DNA from 2 places in the Bradyrhizobium sp. FW305-F6 genome. Region 1 is predicted to be linked to the other one. Evidence: predicted binding sites of a transcription regulator. Region 1 holds the regulator's gene; the other holds the start of a gene.

What was found. The regulator HrcA, encoded in region 1, represses chaperone genes, less so after heat shock. The targets are predictions, from matches to a motif close to GTTAGCACTCNCNNNNNGNGAGTGCTAAC.
Region 2: a site for HrcA is predicted at 1,767-1,795, ahead of AC3WLX_RS31180 (co-chaperone GroES). Genes of this name have one in related genera too.

What each region holds. Positions count from the first base shown of each region.
Region 1 is NZ_JBYSYD010000008.1:122,700-127,131, forward strand. Features, by position in the region: gene hemW (radical SAM family heme chaperone HemW) at 1-320, opposite strand, end outside; gene rdgB (RdgB/HAM1 family non-canonical purine NTP pyrophosphatase) at 337-972, opposite strand; gene rph (ribonuclease PH) at 983-1,696, opposite strand; gene hrcA (heat-inducible transcriptional repressor HrcA) at 1,866-2,954, shown strand; gene grpE (nucleotide exchange factor GrpE) at 3,049-3,666, shown strand; gene AC3WLX_RS33370 (hypothetical protein) at 3,723-4,432, opposite strand, start outside.
Region 2 is NZ_JBYSYD010000006.1:162,438-166,869, forward strand. Features, by position in the region: gene AC3WLX_RS31165 (hypothetical protein) at 1-141, shown strand, start outside; gene AC3WLX_RS31170 (protein phosphatase CheZ) at 160-951, shown strand; gene AC3WLX_RS31175 (hypothetical protein) at 1,050-1,571, opposite strand; gene AC3WLX_RS31180 (co-chaperone GroES) at 1,888-2,184, shown strand; gene groL (chaperonin GroEL) at 2,354-3,985, shown strand; gene AC3WLX_RS31190 (hypothetical protein) at 4,184-4,432, shown strand, end outside.

The sequences.
Region 1 (4,432 bases):
ACTTCGACGTCGCCCGCGACGGTCCAGTGCTTGCCGATCGCATCCAACACGGCGCCGACCGTTGCCGGCTGCATCAGAGAGGGCGTGCCGCCGCCGAGGAAGATCGAGGTGACCTCGCGGCCGGGGGCGCGCGCTGCCGTCGTTGCGATCTCGCGCGCGAAGGCGGACGCAAACCGCGCCTCGTCGATCGCGGCGTGGCGGACATGGCTGTTGAAGTCGCAATAGGGGCATTTCGACAGGCAGAACGGCCAGTGCACGTAGATGCCGAAAGCTCCAGATTCCTGTTTTGACGCGTTTTCCTTGCGCGAATCGGTACCCACTTCGCTCGAAAACGCTCTAGCGCGGCTCAAGGCAGATCTCCGCCAGTTTCACGAAGGCGCGGGCGCGGTGCGACAGGCCGAGGCCGAGCGGCGGCAGGCCGTGCTTCTCGATGCTGGTCATCTCGCCGAAGGTGCGGTCGTGGCCGTCAGGTAGGAACATCGGATCGTACCCGAAGCCGGCGGTGCCGCGCGGCGGCCAGACCAGCGTGCCGTCGACGCGCGCCTCGACCTCCTCGCGATGATCGTCGGGCCAGGCCACGCAGAGCGCGGAGACGAAATGCGCGGCGCGCTTGTCCGGCGTGGTGGCGCCGCGCTCCTGCAACAGGCGCTCGATCTGCGCCATCGCCGCGTTGAAATCCTTGGACGGACCGGCCCAACGCGCGCTGTAGATGCCGGGCGCACCGTCCAGCGCGTCGACCACGATGCCGGAATCGTCGGCAAAGGCGGGAAGCCCGGTTGCCTGCGCGGCCGCGACCGCCTTGATCGCGGCGTTGCTGCGGAAATCGTTGCCGGTCTCCTCTGGCTCGGCGAGGCCGAGCTCGCCGGCCGACACCGCCGCGATGCCATACGGCGCAAGCAGCTCCTTCATCTCGGCGAGCTTGCCGGGATTGTGGGTGGCGATGACGAGCTTGTCCGTGATTCGGCGGTGCATGGCCTATTGACTACGCCACCGCCAGCTTCTGCAAGTCCACCAGGCGCGCGATGCCCTTCTGCGCCAGGGCCATCAGCTTCAGGAACTCGTCCTGCGTGAACGGCTCGCGTTCCGCGGTGCCCTGCACCTCGACGATGCGGCCGTCGCCGGTCATGACGAAATTGGCGTCGGTCTCGGCTTCCGAATCCTCGGCATAGTCGAGATCGAGCACCGGCGTGCCGTTGTAGATGCCGCATGAGATTGCGGCGACGTTGTCGCGCATCACATTGGCCTTCACCATGTTGCGCGCCTTCATCCAGTTGATGCAATCGGCCAGCGCGACCCAGGCGCCGGTGATCGAGGCCGTGCGGGTGCCGCCGTCGGCCTGGAGCACGTCGCAATCGACCGTGATCTGGCGCTCGCCGAGCGCTTCGAGATCGACGATGGTGCGAAGCGAGCGGCCGATCAGGCGCTGGATCTCGACGGTGCGCCCGCTCTGCTTGCCGGCCGCGGCCTCGCGGCGGGTGCGTTCGGAGGTCGCGCGCGGCAGCATGCCGTATTCGGCGGTGACCCAGCCGCGGCCCTGGCCCTTCAGCCACGGCGGCAGGCGATCCTCCAGCGTGGCAGTGACCAGCACATGGGTGTCGCCGAATTTCACCAGGCAGGAGCCCTCCGCATATTTGACTACGCCGCGCTCCAGCGTCACGGGGCGCAATTCGTCGGGCGCACGGCGGCTTGGCCGCATGGGAAATCCTCCAAAACTCACGGGAAAAGGCCTGTTGGCCCGTGCTTGTAGGTGCGGCGGCGGTGGGCGGCAAGGTTTTTTCACCCCTGACGTCGAGGCCGCCAACGCCACGCTTGTCAGAACCGTCCCGGATGGACAAATTACCAGTATCCGAGAGGAGTTACCGTCTGTGTCCCATCACGATCCGATCCATCTGATCGCGCCGCACGCAGGCCTTGCCCAGCTCAACGAGCGTTCCCGCGACATCTTTCGTCAAATTGTCGAAAGCTATCTCGCGACCGGCGAGCCCGTCGGCTCGCGCAACATTTCCCGTCTGATCGCCATGCCGCTGTCGCCGGCTTCGGTGCGCAACGTCATGGCCGATCTGGAACAGCTCGGCTTGATCTATGCCCCGCACACCTCTGCCGGGCGGCTGCCGACGGAGCTCGGCCTGCGCTTCTTCGTCGATGCCCTGATGCAGGTCGGCGACCTCAACGAGGCCGAGCGGCAGTCGATCCAGAGCCAGCTCTCCTCGGTCGGCGAGGCGCAGTCGGTCGAGGCGGCGCTGAACCAGGCCTTGATGCGGCTCTCCGGCCTCACCCGGGCCGCCGCCGTCGTGCTGACGCCGAAATCCAATGCGCGGCTGAAGCACATCGAGTTCGTGCGCCTGGAACCGGAGAAGGCGCTGGTGATCCTGGTCGGCGAAGATGGCCAGGTCGAAAACCGCGTATTGACCCTGCCGCCCGGAGTTCCCTCCTCGGCGCTGACCGAGGCCGGTAATTTCCTCAATGCGCGCATCCGCGGCCGCACGCTGGCCGAGGCGCGGCTCGAGCTCGAGACCGCACTGGGCGAGGCGCGTGCCGAGCTCGATCAGCTGACACAGAAGGTGATCTCGGCCGGGATCGCCAGCTGGTCCGGCGGGGAGACCGAGGACCGGCAGCTCATTGTCCGCGGCCATGCCAATCTGCTGGAAGATCTGCATGCGCTGGAGGATCTGGAGCGGGTGCGCCTGTTGTTCGACGATCTCGAGACCAAGCGCGGCGTGATCGACCTGCTCGGGCGCGCCGAGACCGCGGAGGGCGTGCGCATCTTCATCGGCAGTGAGAATAAGCTGTTCTCGCTGTCCGGATCCTCCACCATCATCTCGCCCTATCGGGATGCCGCCGGCCACATTGTCGGCGTCCTCGGCGTGATCGGCCCGACGCGGCTGAACTATGCCCGCGTGATCCCGACCGTCGACTATGCCGCCCGCATCGTCAGCCGCCTCCTGGGGGGCTGACCGGCGTTTCCGCCGATCACGGGCGCTTGATTTTCGCGAGTTTAGGCACGATATCCGGGCCAACATCCCTGAAACGAGTTCGAGATAAGAGCCGATGACCGAGCAAGACCGGCAACCTCAAGACACGACTGCAGCGACCGGCGAGCCCGTGGTGTCGAAACCCTACATCATGCCCGACGATCCCGAGCCGGGTTCGGTCGAGACGTTGCAAAAAGAAGCGGCTGAGGCGCGCGACCGCGTGCTGCGGACGTTGGCCGAGATGGAGAACCTGCGCAAGCGCACCGCCAAGGAAGTCGCCGACGCCCGCCTCTACGGCATCACCGGCTTCGCGCGGGACGTGCTCGACATCGCCGACAATCTCCAGCGTGCGCTCGATGCCGTTCCGGCGGAGGCGCGTGCTGCGGCCGATCCCGGCCTCACGGCGCTGATCGAGGGTGTCGAGTTGACCGAGCGCTCGCTGCACAGCGCGCTGGAAAAGCATGGCGTGAAGAAGCTCGATCCGCAGGGCCAGAAGTTCGACCCGAACTTCCACCAGGCGATGTACGAAGTGCCTGACGCGTCGGTGCCCTCGGGCACCGTGGTGCAGGTCATGCAGGCCGGCTACACCATCGGCGAGCGCGTGCTGCGCCCGGCGCTGGTCGGTGTCGCCAAGGGCGGCGCCAAGGCCGCGCCGGCGGCGAACAACAACGAGTCGAGCGGCGCCCCGAACTGAGTCTCAGACTCTCATGGTGAGGAGCCGCGCCCTTGTGCGGTGCGTGTCCCGAAGGGTTACCCCTTCGGCTGGATCCCGTCGCGCACGGCGCGGAAGCGGGTGAAGGCGGGCAGCCACTGGTCGCGCGGGGCGCTGGCGATGATGCGCAGCGAGGCGCCGCCGCTGGAGAAACGGATCCACTGCACCACGGTCACCGGGATCTTGTCCTTGCCGCTGACGCCGTCGATGCGGGTCTCGAAACCCTGCTGGCCGTTGATGCGGATCGGCTCGGACATGGTGACGCGCGATTCGCGCACGCCGGGAATCTGGAGTGCCGCCTCCTGGGCGAAGCGGGCGCGGTCGTCGGCGGCTTGCGGGGTGGCGCCGATCACGCCGAGGATCATGAACGGCTTCGATTCATAACCCATGGTCTCATCGCCGTCGGCCAGGATGATGCTCGAACCGGGCCCCAGCGTCCGAATGTCCTTGAAGTCGGCGAGATCGGTGATCTTGAACGGCATCAGCGCGATCTGCTCCTCGGCCGAGACCTGCCTGCGGGTGACTGTGCTCGCAAACATCTGCCGGACTGCTTCGTCCGTGTAGATCTTGGCCGCATTCTCCGGAATCTGTACCGCGACATAGCCGGAGAAGCCGGCGCCGGGGACGATCATCGAATAGCGCTTCACCGGGGTGTCGCCGGCCTTGCCGCTCTCGGTGGTGAAATAAGCGAGCCCCGCGGGCGTCTCGATCTTGTCCTGCTTGACGCCATTGGGCCCGGCGGGATTGG
Region 2 (4,432 bases), on a different contig from region 1:
TGGCGATCAGCGTTTATTTTCGATGAATGCCACGCGGTGATGGTTAATCGCTTCCTTGCGCCGCGTCGCGTGCAGCCGATCGGCAGTTCCCGCTGTGAACTTCGTGTTAAATCCGTTCTGCCTACAAATACGCGTGAGTGAGGTGGGGGGAGTATCCTGATGGCTGTTCACCGCAAGCGTTTTCGCGTCGAAGACATCGTCAGTGGCGAGATGCCTGTTCTGGACGTGAATGAAGAGGCAGGTCCGATGCACAGCGAAATCATGGCCGAGCTTCGCGCGATCCGCGCGCAGATGGCGAAGAGTGTCGTCGCCGCGCCGCTGTCCGGCAGCGCAGCCATGGCGGCGATCGACGCCTCGACGGCCCACGAGCTTTCCGAAGCGCGTGCCATGCTCGACACCTACCGGGCGCAGATCGAGCAGTGCGAGAAGCTGAAGGTCGAGCTCGACCTCATCCACGACGCCATCGACCGCACCAAGCGCGAGATCGCGACGCTGCACGGCAAGAGCTTCGACGGCGGCGAAATGGCCAAGGTCAACGGCGAGCTCGGCGCGGTGGTCGGCGGCACCGAGCAGGCCACCCAGCAGATCCTCGAAGCCGCGGAATCGATCGACCAGGCTGCGACCGCCATGTCCAAGGTCGACTCGGTCGATCAGCAGAAGCGGCTCGCCGACGACATCCAGGAACGCGTCATCTCGATCTTCGAAGCCTGCAATTTCCAGGACCTGACCGGCCAACGCATCAGCAAGGTCATGGCCACGATGAAGTTCATCGAGCAGCACATCAATGCGATGATGGACATCTGGGGCGGCGTCGACGCGATCAAGGCGCACGTGCCGGCACACGCGCATGTCGACAATCGCAGCGAGGACGAGAAGCTGCTCAACGGCCCCAAGCTCGCCGGCGACGTCGGCCACGCCTCGCAGGACGACATCGACGCGCTGTTCGACTGAGCGGACGCGGATTACGGGAAAAGAAGAACGCCGGTCCTGGGACCGGCGTTTTTGTTTGTCGTCAGTGCGAGGAGCGAAGGGTTAGGCCGGAGGCCACTTCACGCCCGCGGCGCGCAGCGGACGTAGACCATGTTGCCGTAGCGGGTGGCGGCGTCCTTGTCGATGAAGCGGGTGATCATGACGCGGCCGTCGAAGGAGACGATCTCGCGGTCCTGGTCGCCAGGGGTCGGGCCGGCCGGCCCGATATAGTTCTTGCCGCTCGGCGAGCCCTTCAGCCGCAGCTCCTGCGGCGTTGCCTGGTCGGCCAGATGCATGATCACGCCGCCGGAGGAACCGGCGGTGATCACGTAGGGATTCTTGCACTGCTCGCGCGCCATCTTCTCGGTGCGGGCGCGGTCGGCCGGGTTCTGGAACGAAGCAAGGCCCCACCGGCCGACGATCTCGTCGGCGCGGATTGTGGCGGGCATTTCCGGAGCGACGCCGGGCTCGGCCTCGGGCGGCGGTGGGGAAGACGTCAGGGACGGCAGGTTGAAGCCGCCGCCGCAGGCGCCCAGCAACAGCGCCAGACAAGACGCGGCGGCCAGATTGGCAACCGTGCGCGCGTGAGCCGAACAGATCATGGCATTCCCCCCAACAAGACCCTGGCCGCACCCCTCCCGCAGCCAAGCGCAAAACCGCTGCCGGAGCAATGACGTCCTGCTGGACGCGGGCGCCCCGACCGAGTTTCCAATGCCACCATCCTATATCCGCCTCAACAATCGCTTAACCACCTTTGCTTGACAGGATCGCGGCCAAGCCATATTTCCGAGCCCACTATTAGCACTCGGAAAGCCCGATTGCTAAGCGCGCCGTTCGACCCTCGGGATAGGGGTTGGACGGAAGCGCCGCCCCACCGACTTCCACTCCTTCCGAAGCGAGCCTCCAAAGGGAAACGTCATGGCTAAATCCAAATTTCGTCCGCTGCATGACCGTGTCGTGGTCAAACGTATCGACGCCGAGGAAAAGACCAAGGGCGGCATCATCATTCCCGACACCGCCAAGGAAAAGCCCTCGCAGGGCGAAATCGTCGCCGTCGGCCCCGGCGGCCGCGACGAGACCGGCAAGCTGATCCCGATCGACCTCAAGGTCGGCGACCGCGTGCTGTTCGGCAAGTGGTCGGGCACCGAGGTCAAGATCGACAACGAAGAGCTCCTGATCATGAAGGAGTCGGACATCATGGGCGTGCTGGCCTAAGGCCATCCGCCTGAACGGCCGCTGAATGTCGTGCCCGGATCCAGGCGATCCGGGCATCCATCATTGTTCGCTAGATGATGGATTGCCGGGTCAAGCCCGGCAATGACAGAGAGAGCGCCGCACAGCACATAAAACAAGACACATCACGCAACACGAGGGATTGCACACCATGGCTGCCAAAGACGTCAAGTTTTCCGGAGACGCGCGCGATCGCATGCTGCGCGGCGTCGACATTCTCGCCAACGCCGTCAAGGTGACGCTCGGCCCCAAGGGGCGCAACGTCGTCATCGAGAAGTCGTTCGGCGCGCCGCGCATCACCAAGGACGGCGTCACCGTCGCCAAGGAGATCGAGCTCGAGGACAAGTTCGAGAACATGGGCGCCCAGATGGTACGTGAGGTCGCCTCCAAGACCAACGACCTCGCCGGCGACGGCACCACCACCGCGACCGTGCTGGCCCAGTCCATCGTGCGCGAAGGCGCCAAGGCGGTTGCCGCCGGCATGAACCCGATGGACCTCAAGCGCGGTATCGACACCGCCGTCGCCGCCGTCATCAAGGACATCGAGAAGCGCGCCAAGCCGGTCGCCTCCTCCTCCGAGGTCGCCCAGGTCGGCACCATCTCGGCCAACGGCGATACCGCCATCGGCAAGATGATCGCCCAGGCGATGCAGAAGGTCGGCAACGAGGGCGTCATCACCGTCGAGGAAAACAAGTCGCTCGAGACCGAGGTGGACATCGTCGAGGGCATGAAGTTCGACCGCGGCTACCTCTCGCCCTATTTCGTCACCAACGCCGAGAAGATGACCGCCGAGCTCGAGGACGCCTACATCCTCCTGCACGAGAAGAAACTCTCGGGCCTGCAGGCCATGCTGCCGGTGCTGGAAGCCGTGGTGCAGTCCGGCAAGCCGCTCGTCATCATCGCCGAGGACGTCGAGGGCGAGGCGCTGGCCACCCTGGTCGTCAACCGGCTCCGCGGCGGCCTCAAGGTCGCGGCCGTCAAGGCGCCGGGCTTCGGTGACCGCCGCAAGGCCATGCTGGAGGACATCGCGATCCTCACCGGCGGCCAGCTGATCTCCGAGGAACTCGGCATCAAGCTCGAGAACGTCACGGTGAAGATGCTCGGCCGGGCCAAGAAGGTGGTGATCGACAAGGAGAACACCACGATCGTCAATGGCGCCGGCAAGAAGCCCGACATCGAGGCCCGCGTCGGCCAGATCAAGGCCCAGATCGAGGAAACCACCTCGGACTACGACCGCGAGAAGCTGCAGGAGCGCCTTGCCAAGCTCGCCGGCGGCGTCGCGGTGATCCGCGTCGGCGGCGCGACCGAGATCGAGGTCAAGGAGAAGAAGGACCGCGTCGAGGACGCGCTCAATGCCACCCGCGCCGCGGTGCAGGAAGGCATCGTCCCCGGCGGCGGCGTCGCGCTGCTCCGCGCGAAGAAGGCCGTGGGCCGCCTCTCCAACGCCAATGCCGACGTCCAGGCCGGCATCAACATCGTGCTGAAGGCGCTGGAAGCCCCGATCCGCCAGATCTCCGAGAACGCCGGCGTCGAAGGCTCGATCGTGGTTGGCAGGATTCTGGAGAACAAGTCCGAGACCTTCGGCTTCGACGCCCAGACCGAGGACTATGTCGACATGGTCGAGAAGGGCATCATCGATCCCGCCAAGGTGGTGCGCACCGCTCTGCAGGACGCCTCCTCCGTCGCCGGCCTCCTGGTCACCACCGAAGCCATGGTCGCCGAAACGCCGAAGAAGGAAGCTCCGCCCGCCATGCCGGCCGGCGGCGGCATGGGCGGCTTCTAAGCCTCCCTCCCGTGACAATGTTGCGAAGGCCGCCTCCGGGCGGCCTTCTTTTTTGCCGACCCTGCCTCTCCGCTTTCCAATTCAACCGGCAGCCAAAAACCACTACGGTGGCGCCGATTCTAACTGTCTGGGCATGATCCTCTCGAAAACCGCTTCACACTTTTTCCGGATCATGCCCGTTGCCCGAGGTCTTCGTCGATGCGCGCTCTTCTGGTTTGTTCGACTGCCCTCCTGGCGGCTCTGCTCGCCGTCTCGCCCGAGCCCGCCTCCGCCCAGATGAAGCTGTCGCCGAAGGCGGTGTCGCCGGGCGGAACCGAGACGCGCTATTTCACCTCCCTCGACGGGCTGATGGACGGCAATGCCGACGTGATCCTGAAGGAGACCCGCCAGGGCAAGATGGTCACCGCGGCGGTGCTCGACGTCTGCTACCCCATCGCGAAGAATTCC